Regions from separate parts of the Ralstonia insidiosa genome, predicted to be linked through region 2. Evidence: riboswitches for the same ligand, from Rfam matches in the RefSeq annotation. Region 2 holds a riboswitch; the other holds the start of a gene.
What was found. A riboswitch is a leader RNA that binds a small molecule or an ion and turns the genes downstream of it on or off. The one in region 2 is predicted to bind glycine.
Positions count from the first base shown of each region.

Region 1: it holds a riboswitch for glycine, as region 2 does, so the genes downstream of both, F7R11_RS26100 (D-amino acid dehydrogenase) here and gcvT (glycine cleavage system aminomethyltransferase GcvT) in region 2, are expected to answer to the same signal.

Region 1 covers NZ_VZPV01000005.1:126,072-141,489, forward strand. Annotated here, with positions in the region: gene F7R11_RS26055 (aminotransferase-like domain-containing protein) at 1-921, shown strand, start outside; gene moaD (molybdopterin converting factor subunit 1) at 947-1,204, opposite strand; gene F7R11_RS26065 (molybdenum cofactor biosynthesis protein MoaE) at 1,213-1,782, opposite strand; gene fdhD (formate dehydrogenase accessory sulfurtransferase FdhD) at 1,810-2,679, opposite strand; gene F7R11_RS26075 (cytochrome ubiquinol oxidase subunit I) at 3,049-4,440, shown strand; gene cydB (cytochrome d ubiquinol oxidase subunit II) at 4,445-5,458, shown strand; gene F7R11_RS26085 (bestrophin family protein) at 5,499-6,419, shown strand; gene F7R11_RS26090 (ATP-dependent Clp protease ATP-binding subunit) at 6,701-9,481, shown strand; gene F7R11_RS26095 (FdhF/YdeP family oxidoreductase) at 9,581-11,872, shown strand; gene F7R11_RS26100 (D-amino acid dehydrogenase) at 11,929-13,182, opposite strand; glycine riboswitch at 13,335-13,429, opposite strand; gene F7R11_RS26105 (hypothetical protein) at 13,646-14,011, shown strand; gene F7R11_RS26110 (sensor histidine kinase) at 14,012-15,418, opposite strand, start outside.
Region 2 covers NZ_VZPV01000001.1:243,960-259,377, reverse strand. Annotated here, with positions in the region: gene F7R11_RS01260 (cation:proton antiporter) at 1-68, shown strand, start outside; gene F7R11_RS01255 (YbdK family carboxylate-amine ligase) at 78-1,211, shown strand; gene F7R11_RS01250 (OPT family oligopeptide transporter) at 1,235-3,289, opposite strand; gene F7R11_RS01245 (nucleotide sugar dehydrogenase) at 3,486-4,796, opposite strand; gene F7R11_RS01240 (L-serine ammonia-lyase) at 5,274-6,650, opposite strand; gene F7R11_RS01235 (alginate lyase family protein) at 6,758-7,870, opposite strand; gene gcvP (aminomethyl-transferring glycine dehydrogenase) at 8,037-10,976, opposite strand; gene gcvH (glycine cleavage system protein GcvH) at 11,062-11,442, opposite strand; gene gcvT (glycine cleavage system aminomethyltransferase GcvT) at 11,486-12,613, opposite strand; glycine riboswitch at 12,742-12,868, opposite strand; glycine riboswitch at 12,882-12,979, opposite strand; gene F7R11_RS01215 (ESPR-type extended signal peptide-containing protein) at 13,212-15,407, opposite strand.

The DNA.
Region 1 (15,418 bases), on a different contig from region 2:
TCGGTCGACCCCAACGAGATCATCGTCACCGTGGGCGCAACGGAGGCCATCAACCTCTGCCTGCAGGCCGTCGCCAAGCCCGGCGATGTGATTGCGGTGGAGTCGCCCACGTTCTACGCCATGCTCCACGCGATCGAGCGGATGGGCATGAAAGCCATCGAGGTGGCGACGCACCCCGAATACGGCATCGACATTGCCGCGCTGGCCGCGATTGTGAAGTCGCAGCCGATTGCGGCGTGCATGGTGATGCCCAATTTTCAGAACCCGCTGGGTTTCCAGATGCCAGACGAGCGCAAGCGCGAGCTGGTTGAGTTCCTCACGCGGGCGGATATTCCCGTGATCGAGAACGGCGTCTACAACGAGCTGTACTACGGCAACGCGCACCCGAGCAGCCTGAAGTCGTACGACAAAAAGGGGCTGGTGCTGCATTGCTCGTCGTTCTCGAAGAGCCTGACGGCCGCGTACCGGATCGGCTGGGCGCTGCCGGGCCGGTATCGCGATCAGGTGGAGAAGCTCAAGTTTCTGAACACGCTGACCACGCCGTCGATCCCGCAATTGGCCATCGCGGAGTTCCTGGAGCACGACGGCTACGAGCACCACCTGCGACGGGTCCGCAAGGCCTACGCGCAACAGGCCAACCTGATGCGGGCGATGGTCTCGCGGTTCTTTCCGGCGGGCACGCGCATGTCAAGCCCGGCAGGAGGCTACGTGCTGTGGGTAGAGCTGCCGCCCAAGGTGGATGCGATGCGCTTGTATCAACTCGCGCTCGAACGTGGCATCACGATTGGGCCGGGTTACATGTTCTCGATTTCGGACACCTACCGGAATTACATCCGGCTCAACTACAGCAGTACGTGGTCGAGCGAGATCGAGCAGGCCGTCATTACCGTCGGCAAGCTGGTCGCGATGTGCGACCGCTGAGCGGGGGCGAATTGGTGGCCGCAGGTCAGCCACCGGTAACGGGCGGGAAGAACGCAACTTCGCAGTCCTCGCGCACGATGAACGCGCCGTCGACGGTCTCCTGATTGACGGCAGCCCGCACCGCCCGACCGGTGCGCAACGCTTCGGCGGTTTGCGCATGCCTCGCGGCCAGGGTGGAGCGCAGTGCGTCGATGCTCAGTTCGGGCACGTCGATGTCGATGGTTTCCTGCGTGATGCCCAACTGCTCGCGAATGCTGGCGAAATATCGGATGTTGAGTTTCATGGATGTGCTTATCCCCAGCGCTTCATGGCTTGCTCGTCGCTGATTTTGGTTTCGACCCATTCGGATGCGCCGCTGCGCTGGATCTCCTTCTTCCAGAACGGTGCGTGAGTCTTGAGAAAGTCCATCAGAAACTCGCAGGCGTCGAACGCCGATGCGCGATGCGGCGCAGCCACCGCAACCAGCACCACCGGATTGCCCAGCGCAATGCGGCCCACGCGATGGACGATCTTCACGGCTTCGACCTGCCAACGCGCCGCCGCTTCTTCAATGAGGGTCCAGAGCGTCTGCTCGGTCATGCCGGGATAGTGCTCCAGCTCCAGCGCGATCACATCGTCGAGGTCGCCGCTTTGTCTTACGACGCCTACGAAGTTCACGACCGCGCCGACCTTCGGGTTGCGCATGATCGGCTCAAGCTCGGCTTGAATGTCAATCGGGACGCGCTGCAGGCGCACCTCGAAGCCTGCGGCAATGTTCAGTTGCCGGCCTTCAGGCTGAAACGCTGTGTTCTCGATGTCTGGGGTGTCGGTGCTGGCCTGCACATCGGACTGTGCGGGTGGGTGATCGGAGGCGGGTGTCATCGCTATGCTCCATGAGGCATCGCCGCGCTAGCGGGAAGGACCGCAGGCCATTGCGGGCGCTAAGGTGGAAGCGGATTCGGTGATGGGCGCCGTGTATTCGACGAAGCCGTTCTCACGGCAGAAGCCAAGTAGCCGGATGCCCGCTTGCTGTGCAATGTTGATGGCGAGCGAAGTGGGGGCAGAGATTGTCGCGACCATCGGAATGCCCACACGGGCGGCCTTGCGCACCAGTTCATAGCTGGCACGGCTCGACAGGAACACGAAGCCGGCACGCGTATCGATCTTCAGGCGGGCGAGCTGGCCGATCAGCTTGTCGAGTGCGTTGTGGCGGCCTACGTCTTCAAAGACGCTGAGCACTTCACCGTTACGGGAGCACCATGCCGCGGCATGGATACCGCCGGTCTCATGCATCAGCACCTGGTGCGCGGGCAGTTCGCGCGCGGCACGCTCGATGGCTGCCGCGCCGATATCGTTTGCGGTACCCGCGTGGTCGAGGCACGCAGGGTGCAGATCGAGCAGTGCGATGCTTTCGATACCGCAAACGCCGCATCCGGAGCGGCCGGTCAGCGTGCGGCGCTTGTCTTTGAGCGCCATGAACGCCTGCTGCGCGATTGTCAGCTGTACCTCGGCACTGTCTGGCCGGAGTTCGGCTTCGATGTCGAAGACGTCAGTCGCGCGTTCGACAATGCCTTCGCTGAGCGCAAAGCCCAGCGCAAACGCTTCCAGGTCGATGGGCGTGGCCATCATCACCGCATGCGAGATCCCGTTGAAGACCAGCGCGACCGGCAACTCCTCGACCACCTGATCGGCGGTTGATGTTGGGGCGCCGTTCCGGTAGCGCGTGACCGTGCAGGACACGCTGCCGGCGTGGTCGGTGGGCGTGAAGCATGGCTGCATGGTGGTCCTCGTGGCGGCGCATGGGTCTCCAAGGTTAGGCGCGTGATTGCGGGCCGGACAGGCACACATTGCCCGATTTGGGCAGAGCACAGTTTGAGCGTGGCGGCATGTGCAAGCCTGCACAGACAACGTCCGGAACCGAGCCGGCAGAGCACAGTTTTGAGCAGAGCCGCCAGTTGTGTGCGCATTTCATGCACACCTCGCGGCAGTTGCTCGGAGCACAGTTCACGCGCAGCGAGATTTGATTGCGGGCGGCATTCGTGTCGCGCTACCGTCGGGCACGACTCGCACCAACCCACGTGCGCGTCGCCTTGAAACGCTGCTGCGCAATGCGGCAGTGTCCCGCTGTCACCCAGAGCCTTAGACATCATGGAAATCTTCGATGCACTTCATCTCGCAAGATTGCAGTTTGCGTTCACGGTGTCCTTCCATATCGTCTTTCCAGCCATCAGCATCGGCATGGCCAGCTTTCTGGCGGTACTGGAATGGCGCTGGCTACTGACGGGAGACCAGGCCTACAAGGACATGTTCCTGTTCTGGTCGAAGATCTTCGCCATCGGCTTTGGCATGGGGGTGGTGTCGGGCGTGGTGATGGCCTACGAGTTCGGTACCAACTGGAGCGGGTTCTCGCAGGTGGCGGGCAACATCACGGGGCCGCTGTTGCACTACGAAGTGCTGACCGCATTCTTCCTGGAGGCGGGGTTTCTCGGCATCGTGCTGTTTGGCTGGGAGCGCGTCAGCCCGCGTGCGCACTTCTTTGCCACGCTGATGGTGGCACTGGGCACGTTGATCTCCACCTTCTGGATTCTGGCCTCGAACAGCTTCATGCAGACACCGCAGGGGTTCGCCATCGAGAACGGCCGCATCGTGCCGGTCGACTGGCTGAAGGTGGTGTTCAACCCGTCGTTCCCGTATCGACTGGCGCATATGACGATTGCCGCGTTTATCGTGGCGGGCTTCATGGTGGCGGCATGCGGTGCGTGGCACTTGCTGCGCGGGCGGCGTGACGTGCCAGTCAAGCGCAGCTTCTCCATGGCGCTCTGGCTGCTGTTGCTGCTCGCGCCCATCCAGATCTTTATCGGTGACGCGCACGGCCTGAACACGCGCGAGTATCAGCCCGCCAAGATCGCTGCCATCGAAGGCCTATGGGACACCGAAAAGGGCGGCACCGCGCTCAACCTGTTCGGCTTGCCTGACATGGACTCCGAGGTGACCCGCTATGCGGTGCAGGTGCCGCACCTGGGTAGCCTGATCCTGACGCATAGCTGGGATGGCGAGATTCGTGGCCTGAAGGAATTCCCGAAGGAAGAGCGGCCGTATTCGCCCATCGTTTTCTGGTCGTTCCGGATCATGGCCGGGCTGGGCATGCTGATGCTGCTCACAGCGGTGCTGGGCCTGCTGCTGCGAAAGGGCGGGCGGCTGTACGAAGCCCGCTGGTTCCAGCGCTTCGTGCTCTGTATGGGCCCATCCGGCCTGGTGGCGTTGCTCGCAGGGTGGGTGACGACCGAGGTTGGCCGGCAGCCGTGGACGGTCTACGGCGTGCTGCGTACGGCGGACTCCGTCTCGCCTGTCAGCGCGCAGCTTGCCGGGGTGTCGCTGTTGATCTTTGTGATCGTCTACTTCGCGGTGTTTGGCATGGGCGTGTATTACATGCTCAAGCTCATGCGGCGCGGGCCGGTGGCGCAGGCCGACGCGCACAGCACTGCGCGCAAGCATCCGGAATTGCACAACCGCGCCTTGGACGCGCTGCAAGGGGAGTAAAGCCATGCAAATCGATCTGCCGGTCATCTGGGCCGGAATCATCGGGTTCGGCGTGTTCCTGTACGTCATGCTGGACGGCTTCGACCTGGGCATCGGCCTGCTGTTTCCGTTCTTTGAGTCCAAGGCGCACCGGCAAGTGATGATGAACACGGTCGCGCCTGTGTGGGACGGCAACGAGACGTTTCTCGTGCTGGGCGGCGCGGGGCTGTATGGGGCGTTTCCGGTGGTGTACTCAACGCTGCTGCCGGCCAACTACCTGCCGCTGATCCTGATGGTGGTGGGGCTGATCTTTCGCGGTGCGGCGTTCGAGTTGCGTGGCAAGGCACGCCGCACGCAGAACCTGTGGGATCTCGCATTCATCTGCGGTTCCGCCCTGGCGGCGTTCTGCCAGGGCATCGTGCTGGGCTCGCTGCTGCAGGGGATCAAGATTGCCGATGGACGGTTTGTTGGCGGTGCATTTGATTGGCTGTCGCCGTTCAGCCTGTTCTGCGGGTTCGGTGTGATGTTCACCTACGCCATGCTCGGCTGTGGCTGGCTCATCATGAAGACGGAAGGCAGGCTCCAGCACGAGATGCGCTTGCTGATGCGGCCGCTCACGGGTGTCTTGCTCGGCATCATGGCGGTCATCAGCCTGTGGACGGTGATCGGGCTGCCTGCGGTTGCGCATCGCTGGTTCGGCAGCGGCAATCTCGGCTGGTTTTTGCCGGTGCCCATTCTAGTGGTGGCCTGTGTCTGGGGCATTTTCAGCGCCAGCCGGCGCGCGCATCATCACGCAACGCCATTCCTGCTGGCGCTCGCGCTGGTCTTCCTGGGCTATACGGGGCTGGTCATCAGTATCTGGCCGAACATCGTGCCGCCGTCGTTGACGATCTGGCAGGCGTCGTCCAGCCATTCCAGCCAACTCTTCGCGCTGGTCGGTACCGTCATCGTGCTGCCCATCATCCTCGTCTACAACGCGATGCAGTACCGCGTGTTCCGGGGGAAGGTGCGCGAGGGGGATCCGGGCTACCACCACTGACCACACCGATGAACGATTTCAAGGGCGCGGGTGACGCATCATGATTGTGCGACCACGGGAGAACTGGTTTCGCATGCTGTTCGTCTGGAACGGCTCGGTGCTGCAATCCATCATTCCGCAGCTGATGTTCATGGCGGTGTTCAGCAGCTTGGCGGTGATTACGCAGGGCCGCATCCTGGGCGAGAAGATTCCGCTCAATACGACGCCCTTCACGCTGTTCGGCCTCGCCTTGGCAATCTTCCTGTCGTTCCGGAATAACGCCAGCTACGCACGCTTTGATGAGGCGCGGCACCTGTGGGGCAACCTGCTGATCGCGTCCCGCGCGCTGACTTCGCAGGTGCTGTGCTACCTGCCGGAGCACGTGAGTCAGGCTGACCGTATCAGGGTGGCCAACACCGTGATTGCGTTTGTCTATGCGCTCAAGCATCAGCTGCGCAAGACGGACCCGACGGCAGATCTAACGCGCCTGCTCGGTGCAGAACAGGCGCAAGCGCTGCAACACAAGTGCTACCGGCCAGCGGCGCTCCTCAATGACATCCGAAGCCGCCTGGTCCGTTTGCAAGGCGAGGCGCCGACTTCGGACACGACACGCTGGATGCTGGATGCGCAGCTCAACGACATGGGCAAGACGCTCGGCGGCTGCGAGCGGATTGCGTCCACGCCCATCCCATTCGCCTACAGCGTGTTGTTGCACCGCACGGCCTATGCGTACTGCATGTTGCTGCCGTTTGGCCTGGTGGATTCCACGGAGTTCTTCACGCCGCTGTTGTGTGTGTTCATCTCGTACACGCTGATTGCACTGGAGGCGATTGCCAATGAAGTTGCCGAGCCGTTTGGCATTGCACCGAATGCGTTGCCGCTCGATGCCATTACGCGCACGATCGAGCGGTCCGTCCTGGAGCTATGTGATTGCGAGATTCCGCCCGAAGTTGTGCCGCAGCGCCGGTATCTGCTGACCTAGTGATGGCTTGACCTTTGGGGCGCCAAGTTCTGTGCTCTTCACCCGCAGCGGGGCGTTGCCTGCCGTGCGGTGCAGGATCACGTGTTTGCTGTGCCATGACGCGGCGATGACAAGCGCAGTGCGCTGTACACAGGCCGGCGGCTGTCAACTGTACCTTGGAGCGGATACAGCGATCAGCTAACGTAAGCGGACAGGCTTGCACGGCCGCATCCGCATGAAGCGCATCGCGCTTGCGACGGCAGCGTGCGAGATGCGCACTCATAGAAGGAGGTTGTCGCATCGTGTCCACTCTCTGCGATATCTGCAATGTCCGGCCCGCCGTCGCGCGTGTCGCCGTGGTGCAAGACGGCGAGCGCAAGTCGATCTCGATCTGCGACTACCACTACCGGCAACTCATGCGGCATCAAAGCATGCTCAATCCGTTCGACTCTCTTTTGGGGGGCGGAGGTGGTGGGCTGTCACGCCTGTTCGATGAGTTTGGCGACGCTGAAGAACATGGCGCAGGTTTTTCTGCCGAGGTCCCCCGGGAATCGGTGGACGTGATCGACGCCTTCAGCGAGCAGACCCTTGAGCTGCTGCAGCGTGCTGCGGAGAAGGCCCACGAGCTGCATCGCCGTGAACTGGATACCGAGCATGTGTTGTACGTGCTTGCGGACACCGATATCTGTGCCGCGCTGCTCAAGGAGCTGAAGCTTTCTGCGCAGGATATCCGCAGCTATATCGACGAACACGCCAAGACGGGCACCGACGACGGTGACGCGTCAATGGACAAGACCACGGTGTCACCGCGTCTGAAGAAGGCGTTCCAGTATGCGTTTCAGGCATCGCGGGATCTGGGGCACTCCTATGTGGGCCCTGAGCACCTGCTGATCGGGCTGGCGGCGGTGCCGGAGAGCATTGCCGGCGCGTTGCTGAAGAAGTACGGAGTGACGCCGGAGGCCTTGCGCCAGAAGGTCGTCAAGGTGGTCGGAAAAGGCGCGGAAGATGGCCGGGTGGACGCGCCGAGCGGCACGCCTACGCTCGATAAGTTTGGCCGCGATCTCACCACGCTGGCGCGCCAGGGCAAGCTCGACCCGGTGCTTGGGCGCGCGCAGGAGATCGAAAGCGCAATTGAAGTGTTGGCCCGTCGCAAGAAGAACAACCCGGTGCTGATTGGCGAGCCGGGTGTCGGTAAGACGGCCATTGTCGAAGGCTTGGCGCAGCGCATCATCAACGGCGATGTGCCGGAAGTGCTGCGCGGTAAGCGCCTCGTGGAGGTCAACATCAACTCGATGGTGGCGGGCGCGAAGTATCGCGGCGAGTTTGAGGAGCGTGCCAAGCAGCTGATTGACGAAGTGACCGCCAAGCAATCGGAGCTGATCCTGTTTATCGACGAGCTGCACACCATCGTGGGCGCGGGGCAGGGCGGCGGCGAGGGCGGGCTCGACATTGCCAACGTGCTCAAGCCTGCGCTTGCTCGCGGCGAGTTGAGCCTGATCGGTGCCACCACGCTCAATGAATATCAGAAGTACATCGAAAAGGATGCCGCGCTTGAGCGGCGCTTCCAACCCGTGCTTGTGCCGGAGCCCAGCGTCGAGCAGACCATCGTCATCCTGCGTGGCCTGCGCGACAGCCTGGAGGCGCACCACCAGGTGACCTTTGCCGATGATGCGTTTGTTGCCGCGGCCGAGTTTGCGGACCGCTACATCACATCGCGCTTCCTGCCCGACAAGGCCATCGACCTGATTGATCAGGCAGCGGCCCGCGTGCGGATTGGCGCGACATCGCGTCCGGCGGACATTCAGGAAGGTGAGGCGGAAATCGCACAACTGAAGCGCGAGCAGGATTACGCCGCGTCGCGCAAGCGCTTTGATGAGGCCAAGCAGTTTGAAGAGCAGATCAACGCCAAGCAGACGACGCTCGACGAGAAGATGGAAGCCTGGCAGCGCAAGACCGGTTCGGAGACGCTGGAGGTGACGGTGGCATCGGTGGCCGAGGTGGTATCACGCCTGACCGGTGTTCCGGTGTCGGAGCTGACGAAGGAAGAGCGCCAGAAGCTGCTGAAAATGGAAGAGCGCTTGCGCGAGCGCGTGGTCGGTCAGGACGACGCCGTCGTCGCCGTGAGCGATGCAGTACGGCTTTCGCGCGCTGGCCTCGGGCAAACGCATCGCCCGATAGCCACCTTCCTGTTCCTCGGCCCCACTGGCGTGGGCAAGACCGAGCTGGCGAAGGCGCTGGCCGAAACGGTGTTTGGCGACGAGCAGTCGATCATCCGCATCGACATGTCGGAATACATGGAGCGCCACGCGGTTGCGCGCCTGATTGGCGCACCTCCGGGATACGTTGGCTACGACGAGGGCGGTCAACTCACCGAACGCGTGCGACGGCGCCCGTACAGCGTGATCCTGCTCGACGAAATCGAGAAGGCTCACCCGGACGTGAACAACGTGCTGCTGCAGGTGTTTGACGATGGCCGGCTGACTGACGGCAAGGGCCGTGTGGTGGACTTCAGCAACACGATCCTGATCGCTACCAGCAACCTTGGCGCGTCGATCATCATGGACAACCTTGAGCGACCCGAAGACGAGCGCAAGACCGACAAGGCGCTGCGCGATGCACTGATGCCGGTGCTGAAAGGCCACTTCCGCCCCGAGTTCCTGAACCGGATCGACGAGATCATCGTGTTCAACGCGCTGTCCAGGCAGAACATTCGCGCGATCGTGCAGATCCAGCTTGACCGGGTGAGGCGTACCGCGGCGGCACAGGACATTACCCTCAAGATGGGTGAGGCGCTTGTCGAGCACCTGGTGGAGGAGGGCTATCAACCCGAGTTCGGTGCGCGTGAGCTGAAGCGTCAGGTGCGGCAGATGATCGAAACGCGGCTTGCCAAGGAGATTCTGGGCGACACGCTCAAATCGGGCGACACCGTGGAGCTGGATTTCGACAAGGACAGCGGTACGGTGACCTTCAACAAGCTCGCGCCGCCCGCAACGGAAGGGAAGGCCCCTCTCTCGCAAGAGAAGAGCACCACTGAAAAGAAGCGCAGCAAAGGCTCCAAAGGCACCGCCGAATCTGAGGCCTGACGTATCAGGTTTGTCGAACCCTTTCATTTCAACCCACGGCCGCGCAGCGGCTTTACCAACGCAAGCCCCCAACCCTGGCTGGGGGCGATGGAGATTCACATGGCAAATCGACGCGAAGTTCCCGGCATCCGGCCTTATGACGGCCCTGCCGGCGGCTGGGGCGCGCTGCGGGCAACGGCGCAGGCCGTTCATGACCAGATGGACAAGTTCCAGGCGCCGATCACGCTGATGCGGACCAACCAGCCCACGGGCTTCGATTGCCCGGGGTGTGCCTGGCCCGACAAGGAACACCGCTCCACCTTCCAGTTCTGCGAGAACGGTGCCAAGGCCGTGACCTGGGAGGCGACGAACAAGCGCGTGCCGCCCGAGTTCTTTGCCACGACCACCGTATCGGAACTGCTCACATGGTCCGACTACGAACTGGAAGACAAGGGCCGGTTGACGCATCCGCTGGTGTACGACCGCGAGAAAGACACCTTCCGTGCCGTCGAGTGGGAAGACGCCTTCAACCGCATCGGCGAGATCCTGCGCGGGCTCCCGCCTGATGCGGTCGAGTTCTACACCTCCGGGCGGGCATCGAACGAGGCGGCCTACCTCTATCAGCTCTTCGCGCGGGAGTACGGCACGAACAACTTCCCGGACTGTTCGAACATGTGCCACGAGCCCACCAGCGTTGGCTTGCCGCAGTCGATCGGCATCGGCAAGGGCACCGTGTCGCTGGAGGATTTCGAACACTGCGAGCTGATCATCTCGATCGGCCACAACCCGGGCACCAACCATCCGCGCATGATGGGTACGCTACACGAAGCGTCGCGGCGCAACGTGCCCATCATCGTATTCAACCCGCTGCGCGAGCGCGCGCTGGAGCGCTTTGCCGACCCACAGAACTTCCTGGAGATGGCCACCTACGGTTCGACCCGTATTGCATCGACGTACTACCAGGTCGATGGCGGTGGCGATGCTGCAGCACTGATCGGCATCATGAAGGCCCTCCTGGCGATGGAGGCGGCGCAAGGCGATGTGCTGGACCGCGACTTCATCGCAGAGCACACCCAGGGCTTTGATGCATTCGCAGCCGAACTGGAAGCGGCAACGTGGCCCGACATCGAAAAGGCCAGCGGGCTGACGCGCGCCGAGCTGGAGCAGGTTGCTGAGGCCTATGCCAAGTCGAACGCCACCATCATCACGTATGGCATGGGCGTGACGCAGCACAACAAGGGGACGGCCAACGTGCGCCTGATCGCCAACCTGTTGCTGATGCGTGGCAATTTTGGCAAGCCCGGTGCCGGCATTTGTCCGCTGCGGGGCCACTCCAACGTACAGGGCAACCGGACGGTGGGCATTACGGAAAAGCCGTCCGCCGATTTTCTCCAGCGTATCGAAAGCGTGTTTGGCTTCAAGCCGCCTGCAGCGCACGGGCACGATGCCGTCAACGGCATGCAGGCCATGATCGACGGCAAGGCGAAAGCGCTGATCTGCCTGGGCGGCAATTTTGCAGTGGCGCTGCCCGATCCGGAGCAGAGCTTCCCAGCCATGGGCAAGCTGGACCTGAGCGTGCACATTGGCACCAAGCTCAACCGCTCGCACCTGCTGGTGGCCAAGGAAACCTACGTGTTCCCTTGCCTGGGCCGGACCGAGCTTGATGTCCAGGCGGGTGGCCCGCAGTCCATCACGGTTGAGGATTCGATGTCGATGGTCCACGCATCGGCGGGCAAGCTGACGCCGGCGTCGGAGCACCTGCGCTCCGAGCCGGCCATTGTTGCCGGCATGGCCAAGGCGACGTTGCCGCACAGCAAGGTGCCGTGGATGGAGCTGGTTGCCGACTACGACAAGGTTCGCGACCTGATCGAGAAGACCATTCCGGGTTTCGAGAACTTCAACGAGCGCATCCGCACGCCCGGCGGCTTCCGCCTGCCGTTGCCACCTACCGAGCGCCAGTGGCCGACGCCCACCGGCAAGGCGATGTTCTCCGTGTACGGTGGCGTACGGGAAGACGCTGGTGTCCTCGGTGGCGAAGAGGTATTGCGCCTCATCACGTTGCGCAGCCATGACCAGTACAACACCACCATCTACGCGCTCGATGACCGCTACCGCGGCGTGTTCGGCCGACGCGATGTGCTGTTCATGAACGAGGCTGATCTTGCCGCACGCGGGCTCGAACATGGCGACCTGGTCGACATCGAGACCATCGTGTCCGGCCGGAAGCTACGCCTGGAGAAGATCACAGCCATCGCCTACAGCATTGCGCGTGGCTCCGTGGGGGCGTACTACCCTGAGGCGAACGTGCTGGTGCCCCTGGACTATATCGACAAGGAAAGCGGCACGCCGTCTTACAAGTCCGTGCCGGTTCGAGTCCTGCGCTCTGAGGCGCCCGTATCCGCACCCGAGTAACACCCAAACGGATCGGGCCTGGGTTGTCCTGGCCCGATCCGCTGTGGGATTGGTGATCAGTGCAACGGGCAATCGCGCGCGATCACGTCGCCGATCATCGCGGCCGTGGCGCCAGAGAGCGTCCAGCCAAGGTGCCCATGGCCCGTGTTGTAGAACACGCGCGCATGCCGCCCGCGACCAACGCGCGGCATCATGTCCGGCATCATCGGACGCAAGCCAGCCCACGGCACCACGCGCGAGGTGCCGATCGCAAAGTTGCGGCGCGTCCAGGCCACCAGGGGTTCGATGCGGTCTGCGCGGATGTCGCGGTTGTAGCCGTTGAACTCTGCCGTGCCGGCCACGCGGAAGCGTCCCGCGCCCAGGCGGCTGGTGACGATCTTCGCGCTCTCATCCAGCAGGCTGACCCACGGCGCGCCTTGCATGCTCGCCTCATCGTCCAGATGCACGGTGATCGAGTAGCCCTTGACCGGGTACACGTTGATACGGTCGCCCACCATCTGCGCGACATGCCGGCTGCCGACGCCCGCGCAGACGACCAGCGCATCGGCGGTGATCTCCTGCACGACATTGGCCGCGCTTGTGGAGAGGCGATCATCCAGTGTGGTCTGCAGCAGCAGTCGCACGCCGCGCTCGGTGGTTTCCACGTCGCGCACATCCACGCCTTGCATGAAGCGCACGCCGCGTTTCTCGCAGGCTTGCGCAAGACCGCGTGTGAACTTGTGGATGTCGCCCGTGGCGTCCGATTCGGTGAAGTAGCCGCCGTAGTAGTTGCCGCGCAGCGTGGGCTCGATGGCAGCAATGTCTTCCGGGCTCACGGCGTGGCGCTCTAGCCCGCCGGCAACGAGCAGCGCGTTGGCTTTGCCTGCCGCGGTAAAGCTGGCCTTGTCGTGGTAGACGTGCAGGATGCCGCGCCGTTGCAGGTCGAAATCGATCTGCTCGCGCTCGGCCATCGCAAACAAATGCTTGCGCGCCTCGATGGCCATGCGCGTGGTCTCGATGGTGTTGCGGCGGTAGTGGGCGATGCCCGCCACGAACTCGCCAATCCATGAGTACTTGTGCCACGACGGCTTGGGGTTGAGCAGCAGCGGCGCATCGTTGCGCAGCATCCATTTGATGCCCTTGAGCAGCGTGCCGGTGCTGTTCCAGACCTCGGCGTTGCTGGCGGAAAGCTGCCCGCCGTTGGCGAACGAGGTTTCCATGGCCGGATACAGATGCCGGTCGAGCACCGTGACCTGATAGCCGAGTTGGGAGAGCGTGTAAGCGGTGGTGACGCCGGAAATGCCGGCGCCAACGATGACGATATGCGTCATGGCGGTCCCTATGGAGTGGTGGGTTGACCGGACGATCCGGTCGGCTCACCCCATCTGTCTTGGGACCTGAGAGCTTGGGCACCCGCAGCGTGCAGCGTGAGTGCCTTCCCCTTCGGTGGGCATGCGCGTGCATGCCTCTCTCCAGATTCGCAGTCGACGCCACAGTCCTTTTGCCTGAGAGTTTCCGGGGTGGTTGCTCCATCGGCGCCGGGCATCGTTGCAACCCGGTCTCTCCTGCGGCGTGTTGCAGCGGTGCGTGTTGCGCCCGCCGCGCCTGCGTGCTGCCGGTAAAGGCAGCGGCTGGAGTGTGTCACGGGTTGTGACGTTCGGCAAGCCGGGCGATTGCGGAGGCTGTGCGCTAGCTGAATGCTATGCTGCGCACCCAAGCGATCTGGGCGTCGCATTTTCGCCCGAAGGTCGACGTGGAAACGCCCGCAAGAACACCAAGACAGCCGAGGGGATGATGGAATCGACACCAGCACAGCAGACCACCGATTCGACGCGCGCACCGCTTGCCATTGCAACGCTGCTGCAGGCCGGCTTTACCGCCACATACGCGTCGGCCTATTGGGAGACGGTGGCGACGGGTTCGATGTCGTTGCTGACCGCACTGATCTCTCTGCTGGCGTGCCTGCTGCTTTACAGCGGCGTGGTCCGCCACCTGATGGGCAAACCTGCGCAATGGAGCCTGATGCTCGCAGCGGTGGGCTTGGCGTGGTCGTTCCTCGAGTGGGGCTCGGGGAATCTGTGCTCGTATCCGTTCCTGCTCGGGGCCGTGATCGGCACGGTGGCCTGGGCGTTGGCGCTCAAGGCTTCGCGGCGCGCCTGATCAGCCTTCCAGGCGCGGCAGGCGCACGATAAACCTGGAACCCTTGCCTTCAGCGCTGCTGACGGTAATCGTGCCCTGGTGCAGTTCCACCACGAGCTTGACCAGGTACAGTCCGACGCCGGCCCCCACTGTACCGGCCACGTTGCCTCCGCGAACATAGCGCTCGAACAGCCGCTCGATGTCGCGCTCCGGAATGCCCAGGCCGCGGTCTTCCACCACCACCGATACGCTTTCGGCGTCGCCTTGCACATACACACCGACCGGCGTGCCAGGTGGTGAGTATTTGACGGCATTCCCGATCAGGTTACTGAACGCCTGAAAGAGCAGTTTGGCATCACCAAAGATGATGTCGGGTCCATCGGCTTCGATGTGTTCTTCGATGCGTGTGCCGGGTGTGCTGTCCCGATGCATCTCGCACACCTCGTGCAGCAATGCCGGCAGCGGAAATTTCGTACGCCGCATCGCCGCTGGCGTTGTGGTGTCGAGCCATTGCGAAGAATCGAGCAGATGATCCATCAGATGCGTCATGCGCTGTACTGCAGCGCGGATCTTGCCGCAGCGCTCGTCGATCACTTCTGGCGCGGGCGCTTCTCGCATGCGCATGAGCCGCTGTGCATGGCCATCAATCACGCCGAGCGGCGTACGGAATTCATGAGACGCCATGGACACGAAGTTGCGCTGCAGTTCGGCCAGGCGGCGCTCCTTGTCCAGCAGGTCCTGCAGAACTGCTGCCTGTGCAACCAGTGCATCTTTGCTGCGGCCGAGTTCGATCGTGTTGTCGCGAAAACGTGCCACGGCCCGCGCGATATCGCCGATTTCATCGCGACGCTCAAGGCCAGGAATGTCGACGTGCGTGTCGTTGTTGACGATGTGGTGCATTCGATCGACCAGAACGGCGATCGGGCGCGAGACGGCATAGGCGAGGTAAGCCACCGCAATCACGACCAGGCACGCCGCCACGACGATGGCACCGATGATGAGTTGCCGCGCATCGTGATAGGCCTGTGCTTCGCGCTCGGTTTCAGCGGCGCCGCCGGCCACGCTGCGCTCGGTCATGACGCCCAGCGTGTCATTGGCCAGGTCGAAAGCCCGTTTGGACTCCGTGTGGTAAAGCTGCGTCGCGCCTTTTACTTCGCCAGTTTTGGCAGAAATCATCAGCCGCCTCGCCAGCTCCCGATACATGTTCCACTGCACAACAAACTGACTATAGAGTTCGCGCTCGGCGGCGTCGTGCTCGATCTTGTCGTAGCGTGCCTGCGACGCGGCAATGAGGTCATCCAATGTGGCGACCTGCTGATCCGCCGCGCGCAGATCAGCACGGGACGAGGCGATCAGGAAATCACCCTCGGCGGCACGATAGTCGGAGATGTAGTTGTTCAGATCCCCTAGAATGCGGCTGTTCTTCAG
Region 2 (15,418 bases):
CGCCCATCCTGACTGCACGGTCGCTGCGCTGGGCCGGCGAGGTGCGTCAGGACAACGACCATCGCTAAGAGGTAGGCATGTCGCTCGAACCGTTCTCGAAATCCGAAGCCCTGACGTTTGGCGTTGAGCTGGAGTTGCAGCTCGTCAACCGTCACGACTACGACCTCGCCTCGGCATCGCCGGACTTGCTGCGCATGCTCAAGGGCAAGGAGTACCCCGGCGATATCAAGCCGGAGATCACCGATTCGATGATCGAGATCTCCACCGGCATCTGCCACAGCCACGACGAGGCGCTGTGGCAACTGCGCGAGATGCGCGACCGCATGGCCGAAGCCGCCACGGCGCTGAACATCGGCATCTGCGGCGGCGGCACGCACCCGTTCCAGCAGTGGAGCCAGCGCACGATCTCGCAGTCGCCGCGTTACCAGTACATCTCGGATCTGTACGGCTATCTGGCCAAGCAGTTCACCGTGTTCGGGCAGCACGTGCACATTGGCTGCCCGAACCCGGACGACGCGCTGTACCTGCTGCACGCCATGTCGCGCTACGTGCCGCACTTCATTGCGCTGGCCGCGTCATCGCCGTTCGTGCAGGGCGTGGATACCGGGTTTGCTTCCGCGCGCATGAACTCGGTCAGCGCCTTCCCGATGTCGGGTCGCGCGCCGTTCGTGCTCACGTGGGACGCCTTCATCGCGTACTTCGACAAGATGCACGCCACCGGCGTGATCGAAAGCATGAAGGACTTCTACTGGGACATCCGCCCCAAGCCCGAATTCGGCACGATCGAAGTGCGCGTGATGGACACCCCGCTCACCGTCGAGCGCGCCGCCGCCATTGCCGCCTACATCCAGGCGCTGGGCCGCTGGCTGCTGCTCGACCGTCCGTTCACGCCGGTGGAAGACGACTACCTCGTCTACACCTTCAACCGCTTCCAGGCGTGCCGCTTCGGGCTGGCTGGGGAATACGTCGACCCCGCCACCGGCAACCGTGGCGCGTTGGCCGATCACATCCTGGAAACCAGCAAGGTGTTGTCGCATCACGCCGAGGCGCTATCGTCCGAAGGGGCGCTGGATATGGTGCGGGAGGTGGTGGAAGGGCGCGACACGGATGCCGAGTGGATCCGCCGTGCCCAAAACGAAACCCGCAACCTGCACGAGACCGTGCGACGGGGTTGCGGGCGTTGGACGCAGGCCGCAACACAACCTGCGTAAGTGGAGTGACTAGCGCTGCTTGATCAGTGAGCGGGGCGCACCGCCAGCACGCGACGCGCAAACGCCCAGCAGATCAGCGCGAACACGATCAGCCCCAGCCATTGCGCGGCGCTTTCAAACGACGCGCCGACAATCGCCAGCGGCGCATCCGTGCCTGTGGTGCCGATGATGGCCGCCATCAGCACGCCCACCAGGCTTTCACCCACGATCAGGCCCGAGGCCAGCAGCACGCCGTGGCGGTTCGGGACTTCTGCATAGCGCTCGTACGGCACGCCGGCCGCTTGGGCACGCCTGGCGAGAATCTTCTCAATGACCCACGCCAGCACGGCACCGATCACCAGCGGCGCGCTCACCGTCGGCGGCAGGTAGATACCGATGCCCACAGCCAGCACTGGCAACCGTGCTGCACCGCCGCGCCGCTTGAGCACCCAGTCGATGGCGATGAGGATGGCACCGACGATGGTGCCGGTAATCACCATGTTCCATTCCAGCTTGTGCGTAAAGATGCCGGTGGCGATGGCCGTCATCAGCGTGGCCTGCGGTGCGGACAGCGCCTGTGCGGCGTCCATGCCGGCACGCGGCAGCGCACCCGGGAAGCCATACGCGTTGTAGAGCAGTTCCAGCACCGGCGAGATGACCGCCGCGCCCGCCACGCAGCCAACCAGCAGCGCGACCTGCTGGCGCCACGGCGTGGCCCCGACCAGCCAGCCGGTCTTCAGATCCTGCAGGTTGTCGTTGGAGATGGTCGCCACGGCCACCACGGCCGACGTCGTGAAAATCGCCAGCGCAATGCCCAGCTTGCTGGCCTCGGGCGAACCGACGATGCCGTTGTCTGCCCCCACGGCCAACAGCAGCAGCGACACCAGCGTGATGGCGATCATGCCGATCCCCGAGATGGGGCTGGAGGACGAGCCGATCAGCCCGGCCATGTAGCCGCACGCCGCCGCCACCAGAAAGCCGAACACCACCGCAAACACCACCGCACAGGCAATCAGCGTCCAGCGCGAGCCGGGCGACAGCATGGTCGGCGCCAGGAAGGCCGCGAAGGTGATCACCAGCACCACCACCATCGCCAGCGTGACCAGCAGAATCCAGCGCGGCGCCATGTCCTGCTCGGTGCGTTGCCGGGCGTCGCCTTGCGGGCGCAGGCTGCCGAACGAGCGCTTGACGCCTTGCACCACCGGGCCGATCAGCGTGCCGAGCGTCCACACGGCCGCCACCGCAATCACGCCCGCACCGATGAAGCGCACCTGTGTGCGCCAGACATCTGCACCGAAGGCGGCGAGCGCTTTGCCCTCCGGCATCGGCGTGATGGCAGTCAGGTACGGCACGGCGATGCCCCAGGCGATTACCAGGCCCACCAGCATGGCCAACCCGCCCATCAGGCCGATCAGGTAACCCGCACCGAGCAGCGCCGTCGAGAAGCCCAGCGGCAAACGCACCACCGAGGCCCCTGCAGCGAACCACCAGCTCGCGCCTTCGCCCAGCACACGCAGGCCGCTGGTCGCAAACGCAACGATGGCCGCGACAATGCCGCCCGCCGCCAGATCGCGCATGCCGGTGGCCGCCGGCACGGCATCGCCACTGGCGGCCTGTGTGCCGTCAGCGGATTGGCCGCTGCCCACGCGCAGGATTTCCGCCGCGGCCACACCTTCGGGGTAGGGCAGATCGCTCTGCACCACCATCGCGTGGCGCAGCGGAATCGTGAACACCACGCCCAGCATGCCGCCGGCCATGCAGACGCCAAACGTTTGCCAGAACGGAAAGCCCTGCCAGTGGCCAATCATCACCAGGCCCGGCAGAACAAAGATGATGGAAGACAGCGTCCCGGCTGCAGACGCCTGCGTCTGCACCATGTTGTTCTCGAGGATGTTGGTGCCGCCGAGCATGCGCAGCACCGCCATCGAGATCACGGCGGCGGGAATCGCCGATGAGAACGTCAGGCCGACCTTCAGGCCCAGGTACACGTTCGAAGCGGTGAAGATCACGGTGATGATGGCACCGAGGATCATGCCGCGCAGCGTCAACTCCGGCAGCGTGGCTGCCGGTGTGTGCTTGAGAGGACGAGGAGATTGCATCCTGCGGGTCTCCGATGAGGGTTTTTGTGGCCCGGATTATAGGAGGGGCGGGATGCGACGGGACGAATGATTTGTTTTGAGCTTCCTCTAAATTGCGTACGGGAGCACCGCGAATCCGTGGGTGGTCGTCTTCAATGGGAGGCGGGCTTGTGCAGCGCCCATCGACACGCGGCAACACCGGCTGCTCAACCGACGCTCAAGGCCGCCAGAGTGTCGCGTGTTCCGGGCGCAGATCCCGATCCAGCACGGCCTTCAGGTCGCAGACCACGAACCGCGCGTGAGGCTTGGCCAGCGATGCAATCAAACGCCAGCCGCCGTCCCGATATTCGGCATGCGGCACCGCCAGTACGATGGCATCGGCAGGCTCGGCCTCGGCCAGCGGGGTCAGGTGGAGGCCATACGCCTGTGCCACCTCGTCGCTGTTGGCCAGCGGATCAACGATCTGCGTGCGGATACCCAGCCTGTTGAGCGCTTTGACGATGTCGATCACTTTCGAGTGGCGAACGTCGGGCACGTCTTCCTTGAGCGTGGCGCCAAGCACCGTCACGATGGTCTGCGGATGCAGCAGGTGGCGTTTCGTCATCCAGTGGAGCAACTGGTCGACAACGAACTGCGCCATGCCATCGTTGGTTTCGCGGGCAGACAGGATCAGGCTGGCATTGAACCCGGGGGGGATCGCCCCGTGCATCAGGTAATGCGGATCGACCGAAATGCCGTGACCGCCAACCAGGCCCGGCCGGAAATCTACGAAGTTCCACTTGCTGCGCGCGGCGTCCAGGACGTCATGCGTATCCACGCCGAGCGTGCTGAGCTGCTGTGACACCTCATTCATCAGTGCGATGTTCACGTCGCGCTGCGTGTCTTCCAACACCTTGGCAGCCTCAGCCACCTTGATGCTCTTGGCGGGATGCACGTGTGTGATCACGCTGTACAGCTTCATCAGCGTGTCACGCGTCTGCGGCGTGTCTCCCGAAACAATCTTGGTGACGGTGGTAAGCGTGTGCTCGCGATCGCCCGGGTTGATGCGCTCGGGCGAGTAACCAACGTGGAAGTCATGCAGGTGCTTCAAACCGCTGTGCCGTTCGAGCAGGGGGATGCATACGTCTTCGGTCACGCCAGGGTAGACCGTGCTCTCGTACACGACGGTCGCACCCCGCTGTATGTGCCGGCCTACCTCGGCGGACGCTTGTTCCAAGGGGCGGAGGTCTGGTACCCGAGCCTCGTCGACTGGGGTCGGCACGGCGACGATGATGATGTCGGCCTGCTTCAGTACCGATGCATCGGTGGTCAGTTGTATTGGCGCGCTCAGCAACGCATCGCGAGAGAGCTCGCCGGTGCGGTCGTAGCCTTCGCGCAACTCCGTCACACGCGTGGCGTCGATATCCACGCCCCACACACGGAAATGTCGTGAAAGCGCATGGGCCAGTGACGCACCGACGTAGCCGAGGCCGACTACGGCGACGCAGTGCGGTGCCGGCGCAGTTTCAACTGGGGCTGCGCCGTGGATGGGGGACGCGGGGGCAGCGAGTTGTGGCGCTAAGACCGAAGATTTCTCGCGAGAAGGCACTGAGTTTCCCTCATAACGTAGTGCGGCCGCATGCGACGAGCGTGTCCCTTGAGGGGTTCTCTAGAGCAAGCGGGCGACCCGGTCGAGCGGACTGATCCTGTCGCGACACATTGACTCGGGCGGCACGGGATTGAATGTGTCAAACGTTATGCCCAGGCAACATGTGCGTGTATGAGAATGCTCCGATGTTGCGGCGTGTTTGCGTGAAGTCTCGTGTCGTGAACATTGCGCGACCACATCCAACATGTAAAACGGCCAAACCGCCAAGCCCCCGAGCAACAACACTCGCGAACCAACGGTTTGGCCGTTCCCGCCCGATGCGGCGCCGTTCCTTACGGACTTTCCTTAGCAGCAAGACAAAGAAAGTGCGTCAGCCCCGGCAGGGGATGAAACACGGGATGGACCACCAAGCCCAAATCAGCACTCCACAATATTCACAGCCAACCCACCGCGCGCCGTTTCCTTGTACTTGGTCTTCATGTCCGCCCCCGTCTCCCGCATTGTCTTGATCACGGAGTCGAGCGACACGTAGTGCGTGCCATCGCCGCGCAACGCCATGCGTGCCGCGTTCACCGCCTTCACCGAGGCCATCGCATTGCGCTCGATACACGGAATCTGCACCAGCCCGCCAACGGGGTCGCACGTCAGGCCGAGGTTGTGCTCCATGCCGATTTCAGCCGCGTTCTCGACCTGCGCGGGCGTGCCGCCCAGCACCGCAGCGAGCGCCCCTGCAGCCATCGAACAGGCCACGCCCACTTCACCCTGGCAACCCACTTCCGCACCGGAGATGGACGCATTCATCTTGTAAAGCATGCCGATCGCGCCCGCCGTGAGCAGGAAATCCACGATGCCGTTGTCGTTCGCGCCGGGCACGAAGCGATCGTAGTAATGCATCACGGCCGGGATGATGCCGGCTGCGCCGTTGGTTGGCGCCGTCACCACGCGCCCGCCTGCGGCGTTCTCTTCGTTGACGGCGATGGCGTACAGGTTCACCCAGTCGATCACCGACAGCGGATCGGACAGCGTGCGCTCGGCCTGCACTGTGAGCCGCGAATACAGCTCAGCCGCACGGCGACGCACGTGGAACGGGCCGGGCAGTTCGCCTTCCGTGCGGCAACCGCGCGCCACACATGCCTGCATCACATGCCAGATGTTGAGCAGACCGGTGCGCACCTCGGCTTCCGAGCGCCAGGTCAGTTCGTTCTCCAGCATCAGGCGGGCGATCGACTTGCCCGTCGATTCGCACATCGTCAGCAGTTCCTTGCCGCTGCGGAACGGATGCGGCAGTTGGTCATGCGCCGACAGCACTTGCGTATTCGCCGCGCCGGCTGTCACGACAAAGCCGCCGCCCACCGACAGGTAACGCGCCTCGCGCAGCCGCTCGCCGGCCGCATCGAAGGCGTGGAATTTCATGCCGTTCGGGTGCTCGGCCATCGCCTCGCGGCGGTAGAAGGCGATGTGTTCCTTCTCGGTAAAGCGCACCGCATGACGGCCCAGCAGCGATAGCGATTGCGATGCGCGCAGTGCTGCTAGCTTGGCGTCGATGGTGTCGGGGTCGATGGTGTCCGGCGCCTCGCCCATCAGGCCAAGGATCACACCGCGATCGGTGCCGTGGCCCTTGCCGGTGGCGCCGAGTGAGCCATACAGCTCCACACGCACGCTGGCCACTTGCGGCATCAGCCCATCGGCTTCGAGGCCCGAGGCGAACATCAGCGCGGCGCGCATCGGCCCGACGGTGTGCGAGCTGGACGGGCCAATGCCGATCTTGAAGAGGTCGAAAACAGAAACAGCCATGGGGTAGGGCTCCGGGGGCGATCAATGACAATCAGGAGGGCAAGTTGGCTTGTGGCCAGTTGCGCCGGGTTGTTGCGTGCCCGCTGTCTGCTGTAATGATGCGCCGATCAGCGTGCCGCGCACAGCGCCAGCCAATCGGGCGCGGTGGCAGCAAGCCGTTCGGCCAGCGGGCGGTAGTTCGGGTCCAGTCGCGTGGCCTGCCAGAAGAGCGTACCGGCGCTCTTCGGCTCCCACATGCCGGAGAAGCCGGGCAGGCCAGCATCAGCACGCGTCTTGTCGAAGGCGACGTGCGAGTGGACGTATTCCTCATGCGTGCGGCTGCCGTCGGCATACGGCACGAGCCAGTCGATGGCGGCGGCGAGCGTGGCGCCATTGCTCGCGCGCTCGCGCAGCCAGTGTTGACCGAACGGCGCCACGGCAATCGCGGCCATCGTCAGCGGCTCCAGGTCGTAGACGACGTAGTGCAGCGCATCGCGGTCTTCAAAGTCTTCCACTGAGCCGTCGGGGCGCACGTTGTTGGCGAGTTGCTGCAGGAACAGGCGATGTGTCTGCTCGATCAGCGCGCGGTCGCCCAGCGCGGCGGCCGACATCGCCATCAGCTTGATGCGGTGGCTCTGCCAGTTGTTGATCCACGTGTGGGACAGCGGCTGGCGGGCGGCCTCGGTGCGCCCGATGTAGCCCTCGGCCAGCGTGCGCAGGAAGCGTTGCGTCTCTTCCCGCGTGCCCGGTGTCAGGCCGTCACGTGCGAGCGTATAGGCCTGGATCAGTGCATCGAACTTCGTCTCGTCGATCGGGTTGAAGCTCGGTACGTACGTGCCGACCCACGCGTGCAGGAAGGTATCGACCTGCTCGGCGAAGCGCTTGTCGCTGGTGAGTCGCCAGGCCAGCGCGGCGTCGCGCATGACGGGAAAGTCCCGCGCGGCTGCAACGGATTCGTCGTAGATGCCCTGGTGCGGCAGCGTGCCTTCGGTATGCAGGCGCGGCAGCGGATGCGGGGTCTGCCCAAGGTGCTGCGTCGCGCGAGCAATCAGCTTGGCGGCAGCCGGGTCGCCGGACTGCGCAGGCGAAACACTGCACCAGTCGCGCGCCGGACCTGCCGGACCATGTGCACCGGCATACACAGATGCCGCTGCTCCCGCCTGTGTCGGCGAGCACGCACTGCACGCCGCAACAGCGGCAGCACAGGCAAGCAGGCGAAGGAGCGGGGCGCGGTGGAGCATCGGCATGGAAGGGTCTCGTCGATCAGGTGAACTGTCGTCACCTTACTTGGCGAGGCGCCTGAAAGCGTCGATTGTGAAAGCGGGTTACAGCGATTGCGCCCGGTTACATGTGACGCGGCGGTGGGGGATTGCGCTCCACCACCGCCGCGTCACCTCAGGCCCGTCTTCAGTCTTGCGCGTACTCGCTCATCGGCACGCAGGCGCAGAACAGGTTGCGGTCGCCGTAGACGTTGTCGGCGCGGCCAACCGGCGGCCAGTACTTCTGCTTGCGCAGCGAGGCCACCGGGTAGGCCGCCTGCTCGCGCGTGTACTTGTGTTGCCAGTTATCTGCCATCACCACGGCAGCGGTGTGCGGCGCGTGCTTGAGCGGATTGTCTTCGCGGTCGAATTCGCCCGAGATCACCTTGTCGACTTCGCCACGGATGGCGATCATCGCGTCGATGAAGCGGTCGAGTTCCACCTTCGGCTCGCTCTCGGTCGGCTCGATCATCAGCGTGCCGGGCACCGGGAAGCTCATCGTCGGTGCGTGGAAGCCGAAGTCCATCAGGCGCTTGGCGATGTCTTCGTTGCTGATGCCCGATTCCTTCTGCAGCGGACGGATGTCGAGAATGCACTCGTGCGCCACCAGATCGTGCGCGCCCGTGTACAGCACCGGGTAGTACGGGGCGAGACGCTTGGCCACGTAGTTGGCCGACAGGATGGCCGTCTCGGTCGCAGCCGTCAGGCCCGCCGCGCCCATCATGGCGATGTACATCCACGAGATCGGCAGGATCGACGCCGAACCGAATGCCGCAGCCGACACGTTGCCGATGTTCTGGCTGGCGTCTTCACCCGACGCTGCGCGACCCGGCAGGAACGGTGCGAGGTGCGCACCCACAGCCACCGGACCGACGCCCGGGCCGCCACCGCCGTGCGGAATGCAGAACGTCTTGTGCAGGTTCAGGTGCGAGACATCGCCGCCGAAGTGGCCCGGCGCTGCCGTGCCGACCATGGCGTTCATGTTGGCGCCATCGACATACACCTGACCGCCGTGGCTGTGCACGATCTCGCAGACGCGCTTCACGCCTTCCTCGAACACGCCGTGCGTGGACGGGTAGGTGATCATGATCGCCGCGAGGTTCTTGCTGTGCTCGGCGGCCTTCTTTTCCAAATCCGCCAGATCGACGTTGCCGCGCTCATCGCAAGCAACCACGACAACCTGCATGCCGGCCATCTGCGCCGATGCCGGGTTCGTGCCGTGCGCGGACGACGGAATCAGACACACGTTGCGATGACCTTCGCCGCGGCTGGCGTGGTACGCGTGGATGATCAGCAGGCCAGCGTATTCGCCCTGCGAGCCGGCGTTCGGCTGCAGGCTCACGGCGGCGTAACCGGTGGCAGCGCACAGCATCTGCTCGAGCTGGTCGATCATTTCGCGGTAGCCCACGGTCTGATCAGCCGGTGCGAACGGGTGGATGTTCGAGAACTCGGGCCACGTCACCGGCAGCATTTCGGCGGTGGCGTTGAGCTTCATCGTGCACGAGCCCAGCGGGATCATGGTGCGGTCGAGCGCCAGGTCCTTGTCGGCCAGGCTGCGCAGGTAGCGCAGCATTTCGTGCTCGGAGTGGTGCGCGTTGAACACCGGGTGCGTCAGGTAGGTGCTCTGGCGGACGAGCGACGTCGGGTACGCATCGGCGACGGCCGCTTCGGTCTTGTCGAAGTCCGGCGCGGCAGCGTGGGCGGCGTGCGCGAAGATGTCCCACAGCGCGACCACATCAGCACGCGTGACGGTCTCATCCAGCGAGATGCCCAGGCGGGCGTCATCGATCTGGCGCAGGTTGATACCGTGCGCCTGCGCAGCGATGTGCAGGTTGGCGGTGCGCGGGCCGGTGGCGACGGTCAGCGTGTCGAAGAAGGCGTCCGATTCCAGCGTGTAGCCGACGGCGCGCAGGCCGGCGGCCAGCGTGGCGGTCAGGCGGTGCACGCGCTGGGCGATACGCTTCAGACCTTGCGGGCCGTGGTAGACGGCGTACATCGACGCCATCACGCCCAGCAGCACCTGCGCGGTACAGATGTTCGAGGTGGCCTTTTCACGGCGGATATGCTGCTCGCGCGTCTGCAGCGCGAGGCGGTACGCCGAGTTGCCTTGCGCATCGATCGTCACGCCGACGAGGCGGCCGGGCATCGAACGCTTGAACGCATCGCGCACGGCCATGTAGCCGGCGTGCGGGCCGCCGAAACCGAACGGCACGCCAAAGCGCTGCGTGTTGCCGATCACCACATCGGCACCCCATTCGCCCGGCGCGGCCAGCAGCGTGAGCGCCAGCAGGTCAGCTGCGGCAACCACCAGACCACCGGCCGCGTGCACGGCGTCGGTCAGCGCTTGGTAAGTTGCCAGATCGCCCAGCAGTGCACCGTTGGCGCCCGGGTATTGCAGCAGCACGCCAAAGGCGTCGTGCTTGGCAGCATCCGCAGCGGGGCCGGTCACCACTTGCACGCCGATCGGTTCGGCGCGCGTGCGCACGACTTCCAGCGTTTGCGGCAGCACGTCGTCGGCCACGAAGAACACGGTCGACTTCGACTTGCCAATGCGCTGCAGCAGCGTCATTGCCTCAGCCGCAGCAGTAGCTTCGTCCAGCATCGACGCGTTGGCGATGTCCATCGCCGTCAGGTCGATCACCATCTGCTGGAAGTTCAGCATCGCTTCCAAGCGGCCCTGCGAGATTTCCGGTTGGTACGGCGTATAGGCCGTGTACCAAGCGGGGTTCTCCAGGATGTTGCGCAGGATCACGCCCGGCGTGTGCGTGCCGTAATAGCCCTGGCCAATCAGGCTCTTGACCACGCGGTTCTGCCCGGCGATGCCGCGCAGCTTGGCCAGCGCGGCTTCTTCCGTCAGCGGCTGCGTGAATTCGCCCAGCGGCATTACGTCTTGGCGGCGGATAGCGGCGGGGATCACGGCGTCGATCAGCGCGGCGCGGCTGGCGTAGCCGAGCGTGTCGAGCATCTGGGCCTGCTCGTCGGCAGACGGGCCGATGTGGCGGTGCGAGAAGGCATCGCGCGCCTCCAGGTCAGCCAGGGTGGGGCGTTCGGCGGACAGCGCCGAGGAAGCGGGGTGCGGAGCGTTCATGGCAAGGGCTCGAAATTCAGGCAATGCAGCAAAAAGCCGATGCGCGGCGCAGGTCAGGGCGCGCACATCGGCTTGAAGGACCGGCTTAGCCGATCTTGGTGGTGTACTGCTCGGCCGACAGCAGGGCGTTCACGTCGTCGGCGTTGGTCGGCTTGATCTTGAACAGCCACGCGGCGTAGGCGTCGGCGTTGACCGACTCCGGTGCGCCAGCAGCATCCTCATTCTTGGCGACGATCTCGCCCGACACCGGGGCGTAGATGTCGGAGGCAGCCTTGACCGATTCCACCACGGCAATCGCTTCGTCCTTGGCGACGGTGCGCCCAGCGTCCGGCAATTCGAGGAACACGATGTCGCCCAGCGCGTCTTGTGCGAAATCGGTGATGCCGATGGTCAGCGTGCCGTCGGCTTCAACGCGGATCCACTCGTCGTGTTCGGTGTACTTCAGATCGGCGGGGATGTTGCTCATGAAAGGTTCTCCGGAAGATTTGGAATGAGTGGAATTCGGGGGTTCAGCTGACCAGCGCCTTGCCATTGCGCACGAACGGCAGTTTAACCACAGTCGCGGTCAACTTGCGGTCGCGGATCTCGACCTGCACGTCGGTGCCGATGGCCACATCCTTGGGCAAGCGCGCCAGCGCGATGGAGAGCGACAGGCTCGGGCTGAACGTGCCGCTGGTGATCTCGCCGTCACCGGCGGGGGTGATGACCTTTTGGTGGGCGCGCAGCACGCCGCCCTTGTCGCGCAGGATCAGGCCGACGAACTGCTCGCGCTGGCCACCGGCTTGCAGTGCCGCCTTGCCGGTGAAGTCGCGTTCGCTTTGCAGATCGACCGTCCAGGCCAGACCCGCGTCGAGCGGCGAGACGTGCTCGTCCATGTCCTGGCCGTAGAGGTTCATGCCGGCCTCCAGGCGCAGCGTGTCGCGTGCACCCAGACCGGCCGGGCGGACGCCGGCTTGCAGCAGGCGTTCCCACACGCCGGCGATTTGCGAGGCGGGCACCACCAGTTCGAAGCCGTCTTCCCCGGTGTAGCCAGTACGGGCGACCATGATCTCGCCCACGCCATCCACGGTGACGAAGCCTGCGTTGAACGGCTTGAGCGCCTCGCCCACGGCCTGCGTGCCCGGCAGCGCGGCGTACGTTTTGGCGCGGGCGTTCGGGCCCTGCACGGCGAGGATGCCCAGCGGCTCGGCGCCGGCGTTGTTGTCGGAGCGGCGCGGCGTGATGGTTACGCCCGTGCCGGCGGCTTCGTTCTGCGCGACGATCCACTCCAGGTCAGTCGGCGCAGTGCCGGCGTTGACCACCAGGCGGAACCAGTCTTCGCGGAAGAAGTAGACGATCAGGTCGTCGATCACGCCGCCCTTGGGGTTGAGCATGCAGCTGTAAAGCGCCTTGCCCGGGGTTTGCAGCTTGTCGACGTTGTTGGCCAGCAGCCCACGCAGGAAATCGCGCACGCGCGCGCCGGTGAGGTCGACCACGCACATGTGCGAGACGTCGAAGATGCCTGCGTCTTGGCGCACGGCGTGGTGTTCTTCGATCTGGGAGCCGTAGTTGACGGGCATGTCCCAGCCGCCAAAGTCGACCATGCGGGCGCCCAGCGAGCGGTGGATGGCATTGAGCGGCGTGTGTTGGAGCGTCATGGAATCTCTCGGCTGAGTGCGCCGCCGGTGGCCTGGGCGCGGCGCATGGATCGGGGACCAAAAAGCAAAAAAGGCCACCCGCACAGCCTGATGCCTCATGGTGACGCCATGAAGATGCAAGCTGCGCGGATGGCCCCTCTGTCCTTGGTACCTGAGAGATTGCGAGCAGAGCGCATAGCGGTGCGCGCCGTTCGTGAGCCCCTTCGGTGGGCGCCTGCAGTGGTCGTGCAGCGCCAGCTCTCCAGAGTGCGGTCAGACGCATGTCTGGCCGATCCACCCGGTCCTGGATGCCTGAGAGTTTTCGGGTGCTACCCCTTCGGCGGTGCCTGGCCGTGTGCGGCGGGCACGCTCTCCCGGATGGATGGGCGGAATTTACGGAAGGGGGCTGGGATTGTCAATCAGGGCGAGTCGGCGGCGCTTTTTGGCAGCAATGCTGCCCAAAAAACTGGCCGCACTTCGTGGGACGTGTCAAGGCACGTGAGCCGTGTAACGCCATCGGAAAAAGCGAGGGGCACAAACGATTGCGCCCATAAAAAGAAACGGGCGTGCAGTGGAGACCCGCGCGCCCGTTTTACTTCACACCATCAACGACGGTGGGTTACCAGCCGAAACCAGCGCCCACGCCCACGTTGTACTCCTTGCCGCCAGCGGTAGAACCGCCGATCGTCACCGTGGCGCGCGAGCCGACCTTGCGCTGGTAGCCGATCGCCAGTGCGGTTTCACCGCGATACAGACCCGTGCCGATGGCCATGCGGTTGTCGGTCTGCAGACCGGCCGCGCTCGCCATCATCGTGGACATGGCCGCGTTCATGGCACCTACGCGGTTGACCTTGCTGTCGATCTGGCTGACTTGGTTCTGCAGGTTGCCGACGCTGTTTTGCACGCCTGCAATTTGACGATCCATTTGTGCCTTGTTGACCGCATCGGTGGGGTTCGTACCTTCCGCAACGTTGGTAATGGCGCGTTCGTTGCCAACGGAGCCGACGGACACCGTGTTGGCCGTATCCGCGATCGAGCCGGCACCCAAGGCGACACTGTTGTCTGCGGTTGCCCGGGCATTGGCGCCCGTCGCCGTGGAGTTTTGGCCCTTGGCAACCGCGTTGGCACCCGATGCCGTAGCGTAGGCCCCCGATGCTACGGCCTCCTCCTTCTGGCCGGGATTACCGTTGTTTGCACCGCTACCGGAGAACTTGTCGTTGGCAGCGCTACCGCCGCCGACGCTGCTGCCTTCCAGGGTGAAAACGCGGTTATCCAACTTCGAGAGTGCATCGCCCACAGTGGTCGACTGGTCGCCATTCCGGAAGGTGTAGGTCGGGCCGGTCCACACACCGTTGTTGAACCCAGCACCGCCGCCCAACGCGCTACCTACGCCATTGAGCTGGCTGAAGTTGACGGCGTCATTGGCATTCACGCCATTGGCGATGTTCGACAGCTTGACCGGTGCCGTTGCCGGAACCATGGCGCCCGTACCATCGTCCTTCAGGCCACCCAGAGTAACGCTGTCCTTCTTATCGCTGTCGTATGTCACAACGTTGGCCAGCGTGCCATCACTGCCCACCAGACCTGCGTCCTTGAGCTGCTTGACGTTGACGGCGTCAGTGTCGTCCGTACCGGCTGCCACGTTCTTGATCTGCACGGGGCCCGTGCCAGTCACCGGGTTCGTGAGGGTGATGGTGTTGCCCGCAGCGTCGTACTGAACAGAGTTGGCGGCAGCCTTTGCAGCCTGCTCAGCCGTGCTCTTGACGTCGAACAGTTGGCCACCGTTGACAGCGTCCTTGCTGTCCGAAGCCACTGCACCATCGGCCACGTTCGAGAGCTTGACCGGCGTGCCGGCATTGCCCAGCGTGACGCTATTCTTGGCTGCACTGTCGTACTGCACGGCGTTGTCGGCCACGGCCTTGACGCTGTCGAGCTGGCTCTTGTTTACGGCGTCGGTGTCAGCCGTGCCGGCAGCCACGTTCTTGATCTGCACGGGGCCAGTGCCAGTCGCCGGGTTCGTGAGAGTGATGGTGTCGCCAGCAGCGTCGTACTGGACCGAGTTGTTCGCCTTGGTGGCGGCCTGTTCAGCCGTGTTGTTGACGTCGCTCAACTGACTGAAGTTGACGGCGTCAGTGGCGTTCGTGCCAGCCGTTACGTTGGTCAGCTTGCGCGTGATGGGGCTGCCGTCCGCGCCCTTGCCGCCGAAGTTCACTGCGTCGCCATCGGTGTCTTTTGCTACGGTGATCTCAGCGCCAGCCGTGGCCTGTTGGACCATGCCGGCCGTGCCGTTGGTCAGGTTGGCGATGTTGGTGGTGTTGTTGACGATGCTGGCGGTGTTACCCTTGATCCGGTCATCCAAGTTGCCCAGCGCGCCTGGCACGGTGGAGTACGTTGTGCCTCCCTTGCTGTCTGCGCCCAGCGTGTATGTCGGGGCAACAATCGCGCCTGTCACACTGTTGATACGCCCACCGAGCGCGGTGAGAGCACCGTTGAGCTGATTGACGGTCACGGCATCGGTTGTGCCAACACCGTTCTCAATACCCGTGAGGCGACGGTTTTGGCCCGCTACGTTGGAGAAACTGACGGAGCCCCCGGTCACGCTGCTGCCAATATTGATCGGCCCCCCATCGTCCGGCTGCTCGATCAGAACTTGCGCCATCGCCCCAGGCGCAGAAAACAATGCTGCGCTTGCGATCAGCGCGGCGCCCACTGGCCGCACAACGGAACGCCCCTTGCCGCGCCCACGCGCGATCTCCGAAACCGCCATCCATACGCCAGTCGCCTTGTTGAACACAACGCGATATGCCTTGTTCATATCAATCCCCC